Regions from separate parts of the Rhizobium sp. BIGb0125 genome, predicted to be linked through region 3. Evidence: predicted binding sites of a transcription regulator. Region 3 holds the regulator's gene; each other region holds the start of a gene.
The links. The regulator LexA, encoded in region 3, represses DNA repair genes until DNA is damaged. The targets are predictions, from matches to a motif close to TGTTCNNNNTGTGTTCNG.
Positions count from the first base shown of each region.

Region 1: the regulator LexA is predicted to act here: its motif matches at 2,362-2,379, upstream of M2418_RS07680 (PA0069 family radical SAM protein).
Region 2: the regulator LexA is predicted to act here: its motif matches at 3,829-3,846, upstream of M2418_RS13065 (ImuA family protein).

Region 1 is NZ_JANUDV010000002.1:760,176-766,952, reverse strand. Features, by position in the region: gene M2418_RS07690 (ribonuclease HII) at 223-876, opposite strand; gene M2418_RS07685 (hypothetical protein) at 892-1,083, shown strand; gene M2418_RS07680 (PA0069 family radical SAM protein) at 1,144-2,301, opposite strand; gene M2418_RS07675 (glycosyl transferase) at 2,608-3,135, shown strand; gene moaB (molybdenum cofactor biosynthesis protein B) at 3,150-3,686, opposite strand; gene M2418_RS07665 (4-(cytidine 5'-diphospho)-2-C-methyl-D-erythritol kinase) at 3,683-4,594, opposite strand; gene M2418_RS07660 (tetratricopeptide repeat protein) at 4,603-6,426, opposite strand; gene M2418_RS07655 (polyprenyl synthetase family protein) at 6,611-6,777, opposite strand, start outside.
Region 2 is NZ_JANUDV010000004.1:301,326-308,102, reverse strand. Features, by position in the region: gene M2418_RS13080 (DUF4139 domain-containing protein) at 1-1,128, shown strand, start outside; gene M2418_RS13075 (hypothetical protein) at 1,250-1,675, opposite strand; gene M2418_RS13070 (SOS response-associated peptidase) at 2,999-3,649, shown strand; gene M2418_RS13065 (ImuA family protein) at 3,907-4,665, shown strand; gene M2418_RS13060 (DNA polymerase Y family protein) at 4,583-6,097, shown strand; gene M2418_RS13055 (error-prone DNA polymerase) at 6,094-6,777, shown strand, end outside.
Region 3 is NZ_JANUDV010000003.1:658,802-665,578, reverse strand. Features, by position in the region: gene M2418_RS11565 (ComEC/Rec2 family competence protein) at 1-1,822, shown strand, start outside; gene lexA (transcriptional repressor LexA) at 1,927-2,655, opposite strand; gene M2418_RS11555 (ATP-binding protein) at 3,106-4,623, shown strand; gene M2418_RS11550 (TerC family protein) at 4,747-5,808, opposite strand; gene rpsD (30S ribosomal protein S4) at 6,252-6,777, shown strand, end outside.

The sequences.
Region 1 (6,777 bases), on a different contig from region 3:
GATCGGACGGCGTTGCATAGACACCGCCACACCGAACGCTGGCTGCGCAGTCTTGCATTGCCACCTTCTGGCAGTGCCACTCTGACCGGCTCGCTCCCGATTGCAATGAGTAATACTGGCGCTGTGATCAGAGTTGCCCGGCAACCTCGGGCTTGGGTCGTCTCACCACGGCATAACTGTCGGCCTTGCTCAATCAAGACATGGCGGCATAGGCGGGAAAGCTCAATCCTGACGCAGAGGACGAAAGCTCATGCGATGCAATGGGCAGGCGCCATGCCGTTCAATCGCCTGCCTGTGGGCTGCTGTGCCGTAACCTGCGTGCCCTGCGAAACCATAATGCGGGTACAGTTCTCCAGCCTGCTCCATCATTCTGTCTCGCATCACTTTGGCGACGATGGAGGCCGCTGCAATCGAGACGGATCGTGCATCGCCCTTGATCACGGCGCGGCCGGGGCAGGCTATGCCAGGCGGTACGTCACGACCATCGGCTAGGATGATGGCAGGTGATGTCGTCAGACCAAGGATTGACCGACGCATGGCATCAAGGCTGGCGCGCAAGATATTCATGTCGTCAATTCTTGTCGGTGAGGACGAGGCAATGGAGACGATTGAGGTTTCGAGGATAAGTTCGAAAAGGCTTTCCCGTTTGCTTTTGGAAAGCTGTTTGGAATCGTTCAGCCCCGGCGGAATATTGTTGGGATCGAGAATGACTGCTGCTGCCACCACCGGACCGGCCAAGGGGCCACGTCCTGCTTCATCCGTTCCGGCAACTGGCCAGAAACCTTGTTTTTGGCATTCGGTCTCAATGCTGAAATCCGGTCCAGTCAGCTGGAAATCAAAAAGAGCAGGAGAGTCGGGAGGCATACGCTTTTTCATGCGGCGGAAACTCGCATGCCAACCCGATCTCCTGCAAGCCCCGGTGCGATGATAATTGCAGCAAGTACCCGAGCGGCGGCAACGGTGGTTCTGCTGGCGGCCCCTGTCGTCATGACAGATGCGGCTGGATCATCACAAAGCGGTCCGGGGATCGGTTCGCGGCAGGGACGACGCGAACGATATCTTTCAAACACATTCAACCTTTGATCTGGCAGAGACCCAGGATGTCCTGAAGTCGCTGAAGACTGTGCTGAGGTGGAACGCGGTTCAGAGAAGCGAAAGCTGCACGCCAGCACCTCCCGGAGGAACGAACAGGTCATCGCGCAAATGGATGCCACGCCGCACCATGCCAAGGCGTTTGGTCGCCATCTCGAACCGTCTGCCGATCTGCCAGGCGTAGGGACCGGCACCCTTCATGCGCTTACCAAATTCAGCGTCATAATCTTTGCCATCACGCATCGAGCGAATAAGCGACATCACGTGGCGGTAACGGTCGGGATAATTCCGCAACAGCCAATCGCGAAACAGCGGGCTGACCTCAAGCGGCAGACGCAACAATACGTAGCTTGCCTCAGTTGCACCGGCAGCTTTAGCCGAATCGAGAATCCGTTCGATCTCGTGATCATTCAGTGCGGGAATGACAGGGGCGACCATGACGGATGTCGGAATGCCTGCCTCGGTCAGTGCCTTAATGGCTTCAAGCCGCTTTTCCGGCGTCGAGGCACGCGGCTCCATTGAGCGCGCCAGCTTCTTGTCCAGCGTCGTCACGGACAAGGCAACCTTGGCCAGACTCTTCTTTGCCAATGGAGCGAGAATATCGATATCGCGCGTTACCAGAGCCGACTTCGTCACGATAGCAACTGGATGCTCCGCCTCAGCCAGAACTTCGAGGATCTGTCGCATGATGCGCCATTCTCTCTCGATGGGCTGGTAGGGATCCGTGTTTGTGCCAATGGCTAGTGTGCGCGGTTTGTAACCGGGTTTCGCCAACTCGCGCTCCAGCAGTTTTGCAGCATCGGGTTTGGCAAAAAGCCGTGCTTCAAAATCGATACCGGCTGACAGGCCCATATAGCTGTGCGTCGGACGGGCAAAACAATAGATGCAGCCATGCTCGCAACCACGGTAAGGATTGATGGAGCGATCAAAGGGAATGTCGGGCGATTCATTGCGTGTGATGATGGAACGTGGCTTTTCAACCTGCACCTCGGTTTTGAAGGCAGGCAGGTCTTCCAGTGTCTGCCAGCCATCATCAAAGGCTTCGCGCTGTTCTGTCTCGAAGCGACCGGATGGGTTAAGCCCGGCACCACGCCCCCGGCGACGATCAATTTCGATACGCAGGCCGGATGCATTTGCAAGTGCGTTGGCAATATCTGCCGTATGGGCAGGCGCGAATGCGCTTTGCCCCGAAAGCATATGGTTTGTCATCTGGTTGCTCCGTGCGAAAACGACTCTTCGCTTCGATGATTAAATTCCTAAAACATTCATGAGAACAATACAAGAACAAAATGCACAAACAGATTGTGGCAATTTATGATCTGATACGATAATGCTAGGTTGCATAGGACATCAGGGGTTGGACTGCGGCATGAGGGAAGATCGTTCGGTTTCGGAAGCAAGACCACGGATGGAAATGATGTCCATCAAGGTTTTGCAAAACAGAACTGAACGACTTTCACAGGGCTTAAGTGCTTCGATACGACCTTCCACAATCGCTGACGATTGGGACCACCCATGCTGACAGTGATCATGGAATGCCGGGATCAAGAACCTGAGTTGGCTCACACCTTGTCCACGCTGGTATCAGGTGCAGTCGAAGGACTGGTAAGCGACGTTGTCATCTTGGATCATGGTTCACGTGATGGATCATCGCATGTTGCCGATGCAGCCGGTTGCCGCTTTCATGCCGAGTGGGACATCAATGACATCGTACAATCGGCACGCGGCGAATGGCTGTTGCTGCTGGAGCCGGGAGCGCGTCCGCAAACCGGTTGGATTGAAGACATTCAGGAATACGTGGCGCTGAACAGGGTTCCCGCCAAATTCACGCCGTCGCGCAATTACCGGCGGCCATTTCTTCGCCGCCTTTTTCAGAAGCCGCAACCGCTGGAATATGGGCTGCTTTTGCCGAAGAAGCAGGCGGTCAGCCTAGCCAAATCCAGCATGGCGCTTGAGCATTTCACCAAAGGCCTGAAGCTGCGCCGCCTGAGTGCGGAGATCATCCCTTCATGGGTGGTGACGGAAGCGCGGAAAGGCCGCTAACGGCCCCTGCAAAATTACCCGCGTTTCAGATGTTCATCCAACCGCGGCATGATCTCCACGAAGTTGCAGGGCATGTGACGGTAATCGAGTTGTGCTTTTAATATGCCGTCCCACGCATCCTTGCAGGCACCGGGAGAGCCAGGCAGCACGAAAATATACGTGGCATTGGCCACACCACCAGTCGCCCGAGATTGGATTGTCGACGTTCCGATCTTGTCGTAGGAAATGCGGTGAAACACTTCGGAAAAACCGTCCATGCGTTTTTCAAACAGGGGCTCCAGAGCCTCCGGTGTCACGTCACGCCCGGTAAAACCTGTGCCCCCGGTGGTAATCACCACATCGACACTCTCTGACAGGGTCCAGTCACGCACCGTGTTGAAAATCGCTTCGCGATCATCGGCGACGATGGCGCGGTGCGCCAGCCTGTGACCGGCCTCGGTTATTCTCGCAACCAGCGTGTCACCGGACTTGTCATTGTCCAGCGTGCGCGTATCAGAAACTGTCAACACAGCAATATTGACCGGGATAAACGGGCGGGACGTATCGCTCATGGCTGCGCTTCCTGTTTTGTCATGGTTGCCTTGAAGTACCAGTCCGGTCGTTGTGCTGCCAGTGATGCCTCAGCCTGTTGTGCCGTCTCGAAAGAAGGGAATATCCCGAAACAGGTGGCTCCGGAGCCGGACATCCGCACCAGCGTGGCACCATTCTGTTTTAAAAGATCTGACACATCCTGGATGACGGGTAGGGCTGAAATCGCAGGTGCCTCGAGATCATTGCGCAAATTATGGATGAAAGCCTGCCAATCGTCGTTGTTCTGCGGCAAGACGTTTGGAACGGGCGGATTGTTCTTCGTCTGCAGCCTGCGGAAAATCTCCGGTGTTGAGACACCTGTCAAAGGGTTTGCCAGCACCATGGCAAATGCCGGTAGCTGCGGTAGCAGGGTCAACTCTTCACCAATGCCACGCGCCATCAGCGGCATTCCGGCAAAACACATAGGGACATCGGCACCAAGCGACAGGGCAATCGTGTCAAGTGTTTCATTGGGGATGGAACAGCGCCAGAACCGCAGAAGCCCACGCAGCGCCGCTGCAGCATCAGCCGAACCGCCACCGATGCCCGACGCAATTGGCAGGTTCTTTTCCAGATGAATGGCCACGGCCGGTGCTTGCTGCCCAGTGGCGATCACCGCTTGACGCAAAAGATCACGTGCACGCAACACCAGATTATCGGCCAAACCGTGATTGTTGGCGAGCACAGCGGAAAAGGGGCCGGAGATTGAAAATCGATCCGCATCGTCGGCTACAAAGGACAGCTGGTCACCAGCATCAGCGAATGTGACCAGCGTTTCCAGCAGATGATAGCGATCTGCCCGTTGCCCCACCACGTGCAGGGCAAGGTTGATTTTGGCCGGAGCGGTTTCGTAAAACTCCGCCGCTCCGGAAAAAGGCTGAACTGGCATGCGGTTGATCAGGATTTCTTGTCAGGCACAGGAGCAACCGGTTCTTCCGGTTTCACATCCTTTTTGGCCGTATTTTCGGCATCCTTTTCCAGCGGCGGCAGGCCGTTGGCGATCTTTTCCTTGACCTTCGCCTTATCGACGTCATCGCTGTCGCCAATCAGTGCGCGGTTCCACTGGTAAACGGCTTCAACTTTGCGGCCAACGCGCCAATACACATCGCCAAGGTGATCGTTGATGGTCGGGTCACCAGCGCGCAGCTCAATGGCGCGCTCCAGTTCGACCACAGCTTCATCAAACTGGCCAAGACGGTAATGAGCCCAGCCAAGCGAATCGACGATGTAACCGTCATTCGGGCGCAACTCGACCGCTCGACGGATCATGTCCATCGCGTCATCAAGGTTGAGGTTTTTATCGACCCAGGAATAACCGAGGTAGTTGAGAACCTGCGGCTGCTCAGGGTTAAGCTCCAGAGCCTTCTTGAAGTTCGGCTCGGCCTGATCCCATTCCTTCAGGCGCTCATAGGCAATGCCGCGCTGGAAATAGACGGCCCAGTCACCACGTTTTGCCACTGGTCCAAGGATTTCAACGGCTTTGTCGTAGTTCTCAGCCATTGCCTTGTAGTCTTTGGCATCGGAGAGAACGCTGCCATAGGCGAGGTAACTGCGAATATCCTTCGGGTCAGATGCCAGCAGCGACTTCAGATGTTCGCGGGCTTCATCTACCTTACCTGTCTGCGCGAGAGTAAGACCAAGCTGCAACTCCGAAATGCGGTGCATCGGCGATGTCGCAGGCACTTTCGAATAAAATTCGATAGCGCGTTCCGGCTGCTTGAGGTTCTCCGCAAGCCCACCCAGCAGGATCAGCGTATCGGCACTTTTCGAATCCAGTTCATGGGCAATCTGCAGGTAGAGAGTAACGATCTCTTCCGCGCCTTCGCGGTTCAACGCGCCGGCAATGGAAAACAGAACCGCAGAAGCACCTTCCGTCGCAGTGGTGACCTGCTGTTCCGGCTTTTCACCCTTTTCAATGCTTTCGCGCAGGGCCTTCAGCGGCGCATAGTTGTTGGCAAAATCATCGCCAACCGAAATGGCATCCAGTGCCTTTTGTTTGTTGCCGGCTTTTGCTTCCAGGCGGGCAAGAGCCATCACGGCGCGCATATAGGTGTCGCTAGCGGTGGCGCCGCCTTCGCGGTCGGTGATCGCGGCATTCAGTCGGCTGCGTGCAACTTCAACATTGCCTGCTACCAGCGCCATGGCACCTGCATGGTAGTTTTTGAAAATCGCGTACCAGCCGGGACCTTTCATGCCATCGATCATGGCAAGGGCTTCCTTGCTTTTGCCCGCACCGGCATTTGCCCATGCGATCAGCAGCGTATTGACCATTTTGTCGAGGTCGTTCGGGCCGGTATATTTCAGCAGCTTTTCAGCCGACGTGAATTCCTTTTTGCGCATCGCATCAAGGGCGCGAACGATGGAGGTCACCCGCTCGACGGACGAATCGTTCTTGAGGCTTTCCGCGATTTTTGCACCTGCATCGAAATTGCCGTTCAGCAATTGTGCAATCATCAAACGCTGACGGATTTCCGAATTGGCCGGATCGAAGTCAAGAGCCTTGGTGTAAAGTGTAATTGCCGTGTCGTAATCCTGATCGACGTCAGCGGTGCGGGCCGCCAGAAACGCACCGGAAAATGAGTTGACGCTGGCCGGATCGAAGGTTTCGGCTTTTTCCGCAGGTTTCGTTTCAGCGCTGGCCGTTCCCGGTACCGCCCCCAAGGTGAGAGAGGCGACAAAAGCCACGCCACAGAGAAAACGAAATGCTGGTTTGCGCCGCATGTGGAAACCCTTGATTGGTGCCGAAGCACTGAAAATACAACTTTCCATTCTTCGTCACAACAGAATGGCTTTTTTGGAGCAGGCCCGCAACCAAATCGATTTTTGGTTGCGGGCTGCCAGAGAAATGACGTTCCGAGAAAAGGCACCTCGGTGGTTCAAAACCACACCGGATGGTTTTTCCGGTTCAGTTCACGCGCTCGATGCAGAAGTCGATGACTTCCATCAGCGCAGACTTCCAGGGTGTTTCAGGCAGCGGCGCGAGCGCATCGCGTGCAATCGTGCCGTAGTGGACGGCGCGGGTGATCGTATCTGAAAGGCCGTTATATTTGCCGATCAGGCCGAGGGCTTTTT
Region 2 (6,777 bases), on a different contig from region 3:
CGCATAGAGGTGCCGGTTGATACTGCCGCAGCTGGCCTGCCAGCGGGTTCGATGGCAAAACCCACGGTGGCGCGAAACAGCATGGGCGGTGCAGATTTTCTGGCATCCGCCCCCATGGCAGAGGCAATGGCTGCTGAAGCGCCGGCACCGTTTGCCATGGCAAGCGGCCAAGAGGCCAGTGCTGCCGAGCAGGATGTAACATCGACTTTCTCGCTGCAAGGCAGCTATGACATCAAGAATGGCGACACGATCTCTGTGCCGATCCTTGATCAGGGCGTGAAGGCAGAAATGGTTTCGCTTTACCGGGCCAGCATGGCCGGTGAACATCCGGTGGCAGCGGCACTGATTGAAAACAATGCCGGCATCAGCCTGCCGCCCGGCATCATGACGGTTTATGACGACAGTGTCGGTTATGTTGGGGACGCCCAAATCAATGGCCTCCCACGCGACCAGAAGCAATCGGTCAGCTTTGCCGTGGACCAGAAGGTCAATATCGGTACTGCGGTGAAAACAAGCCAGAACATTGTCAGCCTGAAAGTTGTCGATGGCATGATCCACACTAAGTCCTCGACTGTTGAGGTAGCGACCTACGACATAACAGGTGCGCAAGACGGTGAGCGCATAGTCGTGGTCGAGGTTCCAAAACGCAGCGGCTGGACGTTTAGCGCTGAGGGACAGGACGAAGCGACAGCCAGTGACTACCGCATCAAAACCAGCCTGAAGGCCGGGGAAAAAAAGACGGTCGAAACCCGCTATGAGTTGGTCAATGACGAGACAGTCTCACTGATTGATGCTGACGCCTTTACGCTGGTTGCTTGGCAGGAGGCTGCCGCAGATGACGAGACAAAGGCCAAACTGATCGAACTTGCCGATGCTCGCCGCAGCCAGAATGACGCGCAATTGAAGCTGCAGGTGCTTGATGAGGATTATAGCCGCACGTCAGACGAACAGGCGAGGGTGCGTGAGAATCTGCAGGCCGTCGGCGATGGCGATACGAAAAACCGCTTCGACAAACAGCTCAACGTGCTGGAGGACAAATTGGCTGCCATCGAGGGTCAACGGATCGAACAACGCAAGGTGCTGGAAGATTTCACCGCGAAAGTTGGTGACATTATCAGGACGTTCTGAAGCGATTTACCGCAAAGTGAGTGGATGCGGCGCAAGCGCTTCATATGCATGCCTGACTAACTGGACCAGAGAGCAAGTGAGTGCCGACAGGGCGTTCGGCACAACTTGGCTCTTTAAAACCTCAGGCTCCGCGCCTGTCGACGCCGGTCGAACTGGAGCCCGCCAAAACATGGCTGGCTTCCCGACGTTGCAAGACATGGTGACTTTCGGCCAGTATCTCGCGATATCTCTGAATCTTGGTCGTTTTCATTCTGATTAGATCATCCTTCGATACGGAGGACTGATGCATCGGTAACACCGCTTCGTTCTCCAAAAGGTCCAGTAACAGGTTTCGCATCACAGCGTTTTCCTCACGGATTTTTGCAAGTTCAATAGCTTTGCCACTCGAGGCAAATTTGCTTGCGATGACCTTCTCGATATCCTTTTCGGCAACGAGGGTCTTGGCGGCGTAATAACGACAGACAAAGAATGTTGTGACCAGTGCGCAAATCGCAACGATAACGTAGAACATTTCGACCTCCAGGTTATCCTGAATGTCGATATTCACGAGGCAATTTTCAATACACGGCTGACGGCCTAATATCGATCAGCGATCTCCGAGAGGCTGCGCAGCTTGGTGATGACCGCCGTAAGCTCTCTTGATCGCGATCTGGCGGAGAAGACAAGACGGTCGTGCGACATCACCGAATAAGGCGGGTTTTAAGCTCGTTTCTCGTTAGTCTTCCTTGGGCTTCGGACGTTTAGTGTGAGTGCCATTCTTACTGATTGGAGCATGACAGGTTCCGTCTCTCCGATACTAGCAAGCCGCCTTACAAACTTAAGAAGAACAAAATGCATGCATGAACGAAACAGCACACCTCAAGACTGAAAACATCTGGCTGGATTCAAGCCACCGTTACGGATTGATCAGCCGGGCGGTGCATTGGATCATGGCGTACCTGTTGTTCTTTATTGCAAGTCGCACTTGGAAATAGAATGTACCCGGCTACATGCATTGTCAAAACTGATTAGAGATCCGACGCCGCTGGCCCGTTAGAAATGCGACACCGCCTCCAACAATCAGCCCCCGACCGGACCGGCTGGCCCGGGTTGCAAGGGTAGGGAGGGGGCGGGTTAAGGAACACCACTTCGGCTTTAGCTTCCTCAGTCGTCACGACTGCTGTGCGCCAGAAGCGGTCACGGCGACCACGCCGCAGCATCATGGGTTTATTCACCAGTAAGGCGGTTCTTCCACTTTCCTTCACGTACTACGCCAAAGAGGCTTCCCCCCGTGTCAACCACTTGCATCTCAGCCGCGCCGTCGACTGCTCCTAGGCGACAGTATGAGGCCAGGGCTATACTAGACTGATGATTGGCCGAGATTCCCAACCACTGCCTCCGATTCACAGTGAGGGTCGGTGGCTTTCTCTCAAGCTCAACCGCCCAGATCACGTTCTGATTTTGCCAAATCGCTACGATGTGGTCTTGCTCCGCACATAGATACTCTAGAGGGGCAGGCTGCAACACGGTTTTAGTTTCCGATGCTGAAGCGTGCTGAACTGACGTTGCTGCTGCCAGGATGATAAAGTGACGAAGCATGTCCAACAGCTACCATGCCCCATTTGGCTGAGCAACTTCACAGTCCGGTCAGGGCCGAAAGCAGTCGAGTCGATGGCCGCCTCAAAAAAGTGCCAGAAGATGAAGCACCTGAATACTTTTGTGATCCGCCAACCCAGACTGGAGACTTCAGTTTGGCTGAATAAGCCGGGCGGAATAGATGACAGTTCGCCCACAGGCTGACGAGCATGACCTCCGACTTCGCGGAAATATTCAGGGCGTGATATGGTAGTAGTTCCTCGATCATCCATTTAGGGCCATTGGGAGGCCGTGCATGTGTAACCTTTACACCGTCCGTAAATCCGCCGCCGAAGTCGCAGCGCATTTCCGTGTGCCAAACCCGATGCAATCCAATGCACCAGAAGAAGTCTACCCTGGAACACCTGGTATGGTCGTCACGGAGGCAGACGGTATTCGTGAATTGCGATCGATGACTTGGGGCTTTCCCTTGAGGCTCAAAGGAATGAAGCCGGATGCAAAGCCGAAGCCCGTCAACAATATCGCCGATCTATCGAAACCGATTTGGATTGGACTTGCTCGCAAACCTCAATGGCGATGCCTGATACCCGTTACCGCTTTTGCCGAGGCCGAGGGAACAAAAGGGGAGAAAACGCGCACTTGGTTCAGCCTTCCCGATAAGCCGATCTTTGCATGGGCAGGTCTTTGGCGAATGAGCGATGAATGGGGACCTGTTTATTCTGGTGTCATGACTGACGCCAACGAGTTTGTGTCGCCTGTGCACGATCGCATGCCCGTACTACTTCACCAAGACGATCATGACCGTTGGCTGCATGGGAGCTTTGATGACGCGTTGTCATTCCAGACACGAGTCTTTCCGAGCAAACTAATGGCCATCGAGCGCACTCCAGAACTCTGGGTAAAACGGAAACCACAAGCGGGAGCCGGAGAAGCGATATTACTTTGATCGAAACGCGATGTCCGTCCATCGGTTTCTCCAGTCAAATATGCTCCTACAGAAATATTTTCTGGGGATCATGCTATGGGGGTGAACCTTAGGCCTCTGATTCAGCTGGCATTTCCGATCTTCATATCTTTGGCTTTGTTGTTATCGCCATTTCGACTGTCTTGACTCAAATTCGAGATAGGAACAAAAGAAGAACATTAGCAATTCTGGACATGAAGTCCATGTTCCAACGTGTGCCAAAAGGAGGTCCGCGAACCATGTCGCATACGCGCACCTCAAGACTGATCGAAGACCTGAGAGAACGGATATCGCACCTTGAAGGCTCTGCTACGCGTAGGGCTGCAACGCTGCCGTTTGGGGTTCGCCAGATAGACGAACACCTCCCAGGTGGCGGGATCGCCTTTGGCGCACTTCACGAATTTGCAGGAGGTGGAGCCGGCACTGTCGATGGCGCTGCCGCTGCGCTTTTTGCGGCGGGTATCGCCGCAAGGTCGAAGGGCAAAATCCTGTGGTGCCTTACGCGTCCTGACCTTTTTGCTCCGGCCATTTCACAAGCAGGACTTCACCCGGATCGGGTGATCTACTGCGAGGGCAACAAGGATGAGGACGTGCTGGCCTCGATGGAGGAGGGCCTTTCCTTCGGTGGCTTTGGGGCCGTCGTTGGAGAACTGGTTCGGTTGCCGATGACAGCGTCGCGTCGTCTCCACCTTGCCGCTGAGAAAACGGGCAGTTTGGGGCTCGTCGTCCGTCGATGGCGGCGACAGAACGAGGCCTCTGACTACGGAAGTCCCACAGCTTCAACAACCAGATGGCGGATCAGTGTTTTGCCATCTGAACATTTACCCGTCGCAGGCGTCGGAAGGGCGCGATGGTTGGCTGAATTGATGAGAGTAAAAGCAGGCGAGTGTGCTGAGTTTGAATTAGGAGCCTGTGATGCCGAGGGTCGTATCTGTTTACTTCCCGTATCTGTCGACGGATCGAATACGTCGACATGGAGAGGGAGCCGTGCCGGCTGAAAAACCACTGGTGGTAATATCCAGGGCCGGCTCAAAACGATGGGTGTCTGCTGCAGATGCAGCGGCTCGAAAAGTTGGACTGCGTGTCGGTATGTCGGCAAGCAAAGCCCAGGCCGCATTTGCTGATCTGGTGTTGACTGATGCTGATCCCGTAGCAGATGCAGCCGCTCTCGAACGCTTGGCACTTTGGGCGCTGAGGCAGTATAGCCCGGTAGTTGCCGTCGATGGTTCTGACGGCATCGTCATGGATACCGAGGGCGCAGACCATCTTCGTGGTGGTGAAACGATGCTGATATCCGGTCTGGTGAACATGCTGCGTGCGCGAGGCCTGACAGCACGAGCGGCAGTATCCGACACATGGGGAACCTCTCATGCCATTGCCAGGCTAACGTCCGCCGAAACGACAGTCGTGCCCATTGGTGAAGTCCAAAAAGCAGTCGTTGATCTACCTATCCACTGTCTTCGACTTCCCGCAGACATGATTCAAAGCCTTCGCGTTCTCGGTGTGGAGACGGTTGGGGAATTGTCGGCAATGCCGAGAGCGCCATTGACCCTTCGATTTGGCCCTGAGCCAGCACGACGTTTGGACCAGTTATTTGGCCGGGTTGCTGAACCGATCGAGCCAATTCGAACTCCAGAACTTGTCGAGGTCTTTCGTAATTTTCAGGAACCAATCGGTGCTGCCGAGACGATCGAAAAGTACGTTCGCCGCTTGGTGGCGCAATTGACCAGTGAGCTGGAGAAACGTGGTCTTGGTGTGCGACGATCCGACCTCGTAATCCATCGTGTTGACAATACGCGCCAGTGCCTGCGTGCAGGGCTCGCCAAACCAGTCCGCGATCCGGCACGTCTCTCCAAGCTTTTGTGTGATCGTATCGAAAAGATCGACCCCGGCTTTGGTATCGAGAAATTGGTGCTCGTTGCAATTATGGCCGAGCCATTGGAAGAAAAGCAGACGGCGTCTTCGCTGATTGAAGAAGAGGTCGTTGACATCACACCTCTTGTCGACATTCTCGGCAACCGGGGACAACGTTTGTATCGGATGACACCTGTCGCGTCCGATGTTCCCGAACGATCTGTCATCAGGATCGCGCCCACAGCCCTTGAAACAGGGGCAGACTGGGCATCGAAATGGCCACGCCCATCGAGACTTCTTCCCTATCCAGAACGGATTGAGGTGGTGGCCTTGCTTCCAGATCAGCCACCTGCGGTATTCACCTGGCGGGGAAAACGTCGACGCGTCAAGCGCGCTGACGGTCCTGAGCGGGTGTTCGGAGAATGGTGGCGAAGGCCACAAGAAAGTCAGGCAGTGCGAGACTATTTCGTTGTCGAAGATGAGACAGGTGAGCGGTACTGGGTCTACCGTGCCGGCGATGGCGTAGATGCCGAAACTGGCTCGCATTTGTGGTTCGTACATGGGGTATTCGGATGAACTACGCCGAGCTTCAGGTCACGACACATTTCTCATTTTTGCGTGGTGCGTCCAGTGCAGACGAGTTGTTTGCGCGTGCTGCCGAACTCGGGATTGATGCGCTCGGTGTCGTCGACCGTAATTCGCTCGCTGGCATTGTCCGAGCTTGGGAAGCCGCAAAGAAAACAGGTGTTCGCCTGGTGGTAGGGTGTCGTCTTGACCTTGCAGACGGCATGTCGATCCTTGTCTACCCAATGAACCGTCCTGCATACTCGCGCCTGACGCGCCTGCTGTCGTTGGGAAAGAGCCGGGGAGGAAAGGGCAAGTGCATTCTCGATCTCACCGATGTCGAAGCCTATAACGACGGACTGATTGCGATATTGCTCCCGGATGAAGCGGATGATGTGTATGCGAGCCAGTTGCGCAGGGTTTCAGCCGTCTTCGGTGATCGTGCCTATGTGAGCTTGTGTCTTCGTCGTAGACCACGCGACAGACTTCGCCTCCATAATCTGTCGAACATGGCCTTCCGCCACAAAGTGAAGACAGTCGTAACAAACGATGTCCTTTTCCATGATCCGTCGCGACGGCAGCTTCAGGATATTGTCACCTGCATCCGAAACCGCACGACAATCGACAATGTCGGTTTCGACCGTGAGCGCCATGCGGATCGTTTCCTCAAAGCACCGGAAGAGATGCATCGC
Region 3 (6,777 bases):
CTTTTATGGAGCGCCACAGCCTGCGGTGAGTGAGGCGATCAAACGCCGCATTGCGGAACGCGGACACTGGCTCAGTGTGACTGATACAGGGCTTTATCAATTGCGCAGCGCCATTGCCGAGCGCATCCGCAGCACGATTGGCGGCGACGCCGGCGCTTTTGCCGCCTCGATCATAACCGATGAACGGCGTGCAATATCAGAAACCACCATGGAAGCACTGCGTGTGTCCGGCCTTGCCCATATCGTTGCCATCTCGGGCCTCAACATGGCGCTGGCATCGGGCATATTCTTCGTTGGCTTGCGCACGGCACTCAGCTGTTTTCCGGGTTTTGCCGAGAGGCGGCCGGTCAAGAAGATCGCTGCCTTTGCCGCCCTTATCATGACGCTCGCCTATTACCTGATTTCAGGGTTTGCAGTGTCTGCCGGACGGGCATGGCTGATGATGTCGATCATGCTGATCGCCGTGCTGTTTGACCGTCCCTCGATCAGCCTCAGAAATGTTGCCATTTCCGCCATCATTATTATCTGCGTTTCGCCGTCAGAGGTCATGGGGCCAAGTTTCCAGATGTCCTTTGCGGCAACCATTGCGCTGGTCGCCGCGTATGGTTTCTGGACACGGCGGCGCGCCGCACAAGACAGCGCAACATTCCGGACGACACATACGCCGCTTACCCTGAAGGGCCTGTCCATCTTTGGCAGCTTCTGCGCCGGTATTGTCGTGACCTCGCTGATTGGCGGGGTCTCCACGGCCATCTATTCGATGGAACATTTCCACCGTGTCACCACCTATGGACTGGCGGCGAACCTCGCCGCCATGCCGGTTATGTCTTTCATCGTCATGCCCTTTGCCTTGATCGCCATGTTGCTGATGCCCTTCGGGCTGGACGGGCCGTTTCTGACCGTCATGGGTTACGGCATGGCGATGACAATTGATATTGCCACCTATGTGGCCTCATGGGGAGGCGATGCCGGGGTCGGACGACAGCATCAATGGTTTTTGGGCGCTGGAACGCTTGGCCTATTGGCGCTGACACTGTTTCGCACCCGACTGGCTTGGGTAAGTGCTGTGTTCCTGTTGGCAGGCCTTGTGCTGTTTGTGCTGTCACGGCAGCAGGACAATGCCGATCTGGTGGTTTTTGAGGACGGGAAACTGATGGCACTGGTTGGCGAGGATCAGGTTGCCAGCACCAGCCAACGCCCATTCGGCTTTATCTATGACCAATGGGCGCGGGCTTTGTTCTTACCTGACAAATATATTCGGCCAAACATGCTGCCGGAACTGCCGGTCCCAGAACCTCCGCCTGACGACACCAATGACAAAACGACTGGCAATGCTGATGCTGCGCCACCACGATCAAGACGGCCGATGCTGGACGAACACACCATTCAGACGGAAAGGCAGGTGATGTCTGCCGCCGTTACAAACGCATCTGATGCCTTTACCTGCCGCCGCGACAGCTGGTGCATCGCCAGATCAGCGAAGGGGCAGGTGGTGATTTCCGTGCTGGATAACAGATATCTTGGTCTCGCCTGCGACATCGGTTCTGTGGTTATCACCACGCGTCCCACATCATTTGAAACCTGCCGCTCCGGCGCCTTTTTGCTCAGTGCCCAGACATTGCGGCGCACCGGATCGCTGGAGATCACATTTTCAACTGAGGCAACAACCGCCGCAAACCGGCATTTGCCGATAGAGAGAATGACAGCTGCCATGTATGGTTCCTACCGTCCATGGACCATGCATCGTTATTACAACTGGCGCAGCAGGACATTTGAAACAGCAGTACCGCCGCATGTCTCGCAACTGCTGGACCGTCACTAGACTAAAGTGAGTTGAAGGCAAGTTTTGTCGGGCGTTTTCCGGCGACAGTAGCGATGACGCGCTGGCGCGTCACCTGGCAGTGATATGGGTCTGCTGATGACCGCTTAGTGGTATCTGCGGATCAGGCCGACCAGCTTGCCCTGAATCTTGACGCGGTCAGGTCCAAAGATACGGGTTTCATAGGCCGGGTTTGCAGCTTCAAGCGCAATCGATGCACCTTTGCGGCGAAAACGCTTCAAGGTCGCTTCTTCATCATCGACCAGCGCCACGATGATGTCACCGGGATTGGCGGTCTTGGCGTTGCGGATGATGACCGTGTCGCCGTCAAAGATGCCGGCATCGATCATCGAGTCACCGCGCACTTCCAGTGCGTAATGTTCACCAGAACCCAGCATGTCAGCCGGCACGGACACATCATGTGTGTTGTTCTGGATGGCGGAGATCGGCACACCGGCCGCGATCCGTCCCATCATCGGCACCGATACCGAGCTGCCGCCATCATTGGCGCTGACAGGCGCGGGGGTCGGAGCAGGGGCGACAACCGGTTTTGGTTTGCCAAGGCTGCCTTCGATCACACTTGGTGAGAAGCCACGCTGTGGTTTGAGGCTTGGCGAATAGGCTTCAGGAAGTTTGATGACTTCCAGTGCGCGCGCCCGGTTTGGCAGGCGGCGAATGAAGCCACGTTCTTCAAGCGCTGTGATCAACCGGTGAATGCCGGATTTGGACGCGAGATCAAGCGCATCCTTCATCTCATCAAATGAGGGAGGAACACCGGATTCTTTCATTCTTTCGTGAATGAAAAGAAGCAGTTCCTGCTGTTTGCGTGTGAGCATGAAGTCGCACCCCAACCGTTGATGAAAATCGAAACAAATGCAGAACATACACTATATGTTCCATATGTGTTCCGCAAGGCTTTAATATTTCGTAATCGCCGCGCCGGTGAATTTTCTTTCAAACAGCCAAGACGTGTAATCGCTGCCTATCACGCTGTTTTTTAAACGATTTCACGTCAATTCATCACAAAACGATCCGTCAGAAAGCTGAGGCGCGCAACACCGCCCGTTAGCCGACCAACCGGCATGATTATCGATCTGATATCGTAAGGTGCCATGATTCGGTTCGTTTGATTCTCTCCACCAGATTGGGTTGGCAGCGCATATTCCCTGTGCATTTTTACCTTCACGAGGAAGCATTGCGTTGAAATCTCTGTTATGGGGAGGGTTCGCTGCTCGTTCGGAGTCGGCATTCAACATCTATTTTTGACAGTATAAGGTTTTAGGGCATTGCAGGTCGGCATCGACATGGGAACGCTATCGGGTGGGCAGGCTGCCAAACTCGACATTGAGGAATTGCTCGCCACGCGTCTGCTGGTGCAAGGCAATTCCGGTTCCGGAAAGTCGCATCTGCTGCGCAGGCTTCTGGAACAATCCGCCCCCTGGGTTCAGCAGGTCATTATTGACCCTGAAGGGGACTTCGTGACGCTGGCTGATAAGTTCGGCCATATCGTTGTGGATGGCGAGCGCACAGAGGGTGAGTTGGCCGGTATTGCCAACCGTATTCGCCAGCACCGCGTATCCTGCGTCCTGACGCTTGAAGGTCTTGATGTCGAACAGCAAATGCGGGCCGCAGCTGCATTCCTCAACGGCATGTTCGATGCCGACCGCGAATATTGGTATCCGGTGCTGGTGGTGGTCGACGAAGCGCAGATGTTTGCGCCGTCCGTGGCTGGTGAAGTAACCGAAGATGCCCGCAAGGCTTCGCTTGGCGCCATGACCAACCTGATGTGTCGCGGCCGTAAACGTGGTCTGGCCGGCGTTATCGCCACGCAGCGTCTGGCAAAACTCGCCAAGAACGTGGCGGCGGAAGCCTCCAACTTCCTGATGGGCCGTACTTTCCTTGATATTGACATGGCACGCGCAGCCGACCTGCTCGGCATGGACCGCCGTCAGGCGGAAATGTTCCGCGATTTGCAGCGTGGTAATTTCGTGGCGCTTGGCCCGGCTCTGTCGCGCCGCCCACTGCCTATCGTCATTGGTGCTGTGGAAACCTCGGCTCGGTCGTCATCGCCCAAGCTGATGCCGCTGCCCGATGCACCGCAGGACGTGGAAGACCTGATCTTCACGCCAGACCCGGAAGAATTTACGCGCGCCCCTGTGCGCCGCACGCCACCGGCACCGCGCCCGACAACGGACATTCTGGCAGAGCTGTCGCGCTCGACGCCGGCGGCGATCACGCCAGCCTCCGAACAGCCGCAGCGCAGCAGCGCCTCGGACATGACGCCGGAAGAGCGCGAAGAGAAGATTTCAGGCGTTCTCTACGAAATTCTGGATGATCCGCAGTCGGCCTATCGCACCGATGCGGTGCTCTATCAGGACTTTCTGGTGCGTGCCCGCATGCGCCGCATTCCCGGCACGCCGATGGCGCTGTCGGAATTCCGCCGTCAGGTGGCAATTACCCGTTCCGGCGTTGATGCCGAAATGGCGGCAAGTGAAAGCTGGCAAACGGCACTCGATCTGTCGAAAAACGTCTCCGACGATCTGCAGGGCGTATTCCTGATGCTGGTTAAAGCCGCGCTGGGCGAGGAGCCTTGCCCATCTGATGCCCGTATTGCTCGCGCCTATGGCACGCATTCTGCACGCCGTGCACGCCGTTTGCTCGGTTATTTCGAGGAGAAGGAACTGGTCGTGGTGCATGCCGATTTCTCCGGCAAGCGTATCGTGGCATTTCCGGACCTTGATGCAAAAACCGCACCCGGTGATGCGGATGCGGCTGATGATGAGGCGACGCTGGCAGCCGAATAAGGCTGCTGTTTTTTTAAGCCGTTATTCTATCTTATGGTCGGGTGCGTCCCGACCATCTGCTGTTGTTCATTCTCGGATCGCGTCCGAGAATCATCGTGCTGAAATCGCAGACATGGCCTGATGTTACCGGCCATCTTGTGGTGCCCATCCTCGGCGTTGCGCCGAGGATGGTGGAGTTTCGGGATGTTGTGAAGCGGGACAATATTCGACAGCCTTTGCTTGCTTGCGTGTGGCAAACAGCGAACCGACAACACCGGTCACCAGAATTGCGACGGTCACACCAAGCGAGACGGCAGGCGGGATTTTTGCCAGACCCAGCATGTCAGCCACGAAGATTTTCGAACCAACGAACACCAGAACCGCAGCCAGCGCATATTTGAGATAGGCGAAGCGGTGGATCAGGGCAGCCAGCGCAAAGTAGAGTGCACGCAGGCCAAGGATCGCGAAAATGTTCGACGTATAGACAATGAACGGGTCGGTGGTGATCGCAAAGATCGCCGGGATCGAATCAACCGCAAAGATCAGGTCGGCAATTTCCACCATCACCAGCGCCAGAAACAGCGGGGTGACAAAGGTTTTCAGCTTGCCGGTCTTCTCGTCGGTTTCCTTGACGAAGAACTTTTCGCCATGGAGGCGGTTTGTCAGCGGCAGGTGGCGCTTGAGGAACTTCAGGATGCGGTTGTTGTCGAGATCGTTCTCATCATGATCGGCCGAAAACAGCATCTTGAGGCCGGTAAACACCAGAAAGGCCGCAAAGAGGTACAGCACCCAGTGGAAGTTTTCGACGATGGCAGCGCCAGCGGCAATCATGATGCCACGCAGCACGATCACGCCCAAGATACCCCACAGCAGCACGCGGTGCTGGTATTGGCGCGGAATGGCGAAATAGGAGAAGATCATGGCGATGATGAAGATGTTGTCCATCGCCAGGCTTTTTTCCACCACGAAGCCAGTGATATATTCCATGGCAGGCTGCTGGCCCGACTGGTACCAGATCCAGCCACCGAAGGACAAACCGATGACAATATAGAAAGCGGACATCAGCAAGCTTTCGCGAATGCCGATTTCCTTGGAATTCTTATGCAGAACACCAAGGTCCAGTGCCAAAAGGCCAAGAACGAGAGAAATGAAGACCGCCCACATCCATGTGGGGGTGCCGAGAAAATCCGAGAACAGAAAGTCCATCAGTCAACCTTTGCCGGACAGGTTGGCTATATGGCTGGGGAACGTGTGACAGAAATAAACGTGGGCCCCAACCTAAAGAGACTCGACATCACGTATTGTCCGGTAATACGCCAGAGGGGCCCGAGTCCTGATCACGACAAAGGAAATAGTGCAGGAAAATGCGCTTTCAAGGGCGGGATGCAATTTTTTTCTCGTTGACAATTTTATGAAGGCCACCTAGAAGCCCCATCAACGCCGGGCCGCAAAGCCCGGTGTGTTTCGTTGACTGCCTTGCAGTTTTAATAACTGACGTTCGGTAGTCAACATCACCGACATGTCCCGTGGCTTCTCCATTCGCAAATGTGAGAGACCTGTCAGAGTTCATCAACAGAACTCAGAGGAGGGCGTGTTTCCTTAATCCGGTTTGGCAACAAACCGGTATAATATGTTGAGAAGGAAATACGATGAGCAAGCGCGAATCGTCTAAGTATAAAATTGACCGCCGCATGGGCGAAAACATCTGGGGTCGTCCTAAGTCCCCAGTAAACCGCCGCGAATACGGTCCTGGCCAGCACGGTCAGCGCCGCAAGGGCAAGATGAGCGACTTCGGCACGCAGCTGCGCGCCAAGCAGAAGCTCAAGGGCTACTACGGTGAACTGCGTGAAAAGCAGTTCCGCGCAACCTACGACGAAGCTAACCGTCGCAAGGGTGACACTTCCGAGAACCTGATCGGTCTGCTCGAGTCCCGTCTGGACGCGATCGTATACCGCGCAAAGTTCGTTCCAACCGTTTTCGCATCGCGTCAGTTCATCAACCATGGCCACGTCACGGTTAATGGCGTTCGCGTTAACGTTGGTTCTTACCGTTGCAAGCCAGGCGACGTTGTTGAAGTTCGTCAGAAGTCCAAGCAGCTGACCGTTGTTCTGGAAGCTGTTTCGCTCGCTGAGCGTGACGTTCCTGACTACATCGAAGTTGATCACAACAAGATGG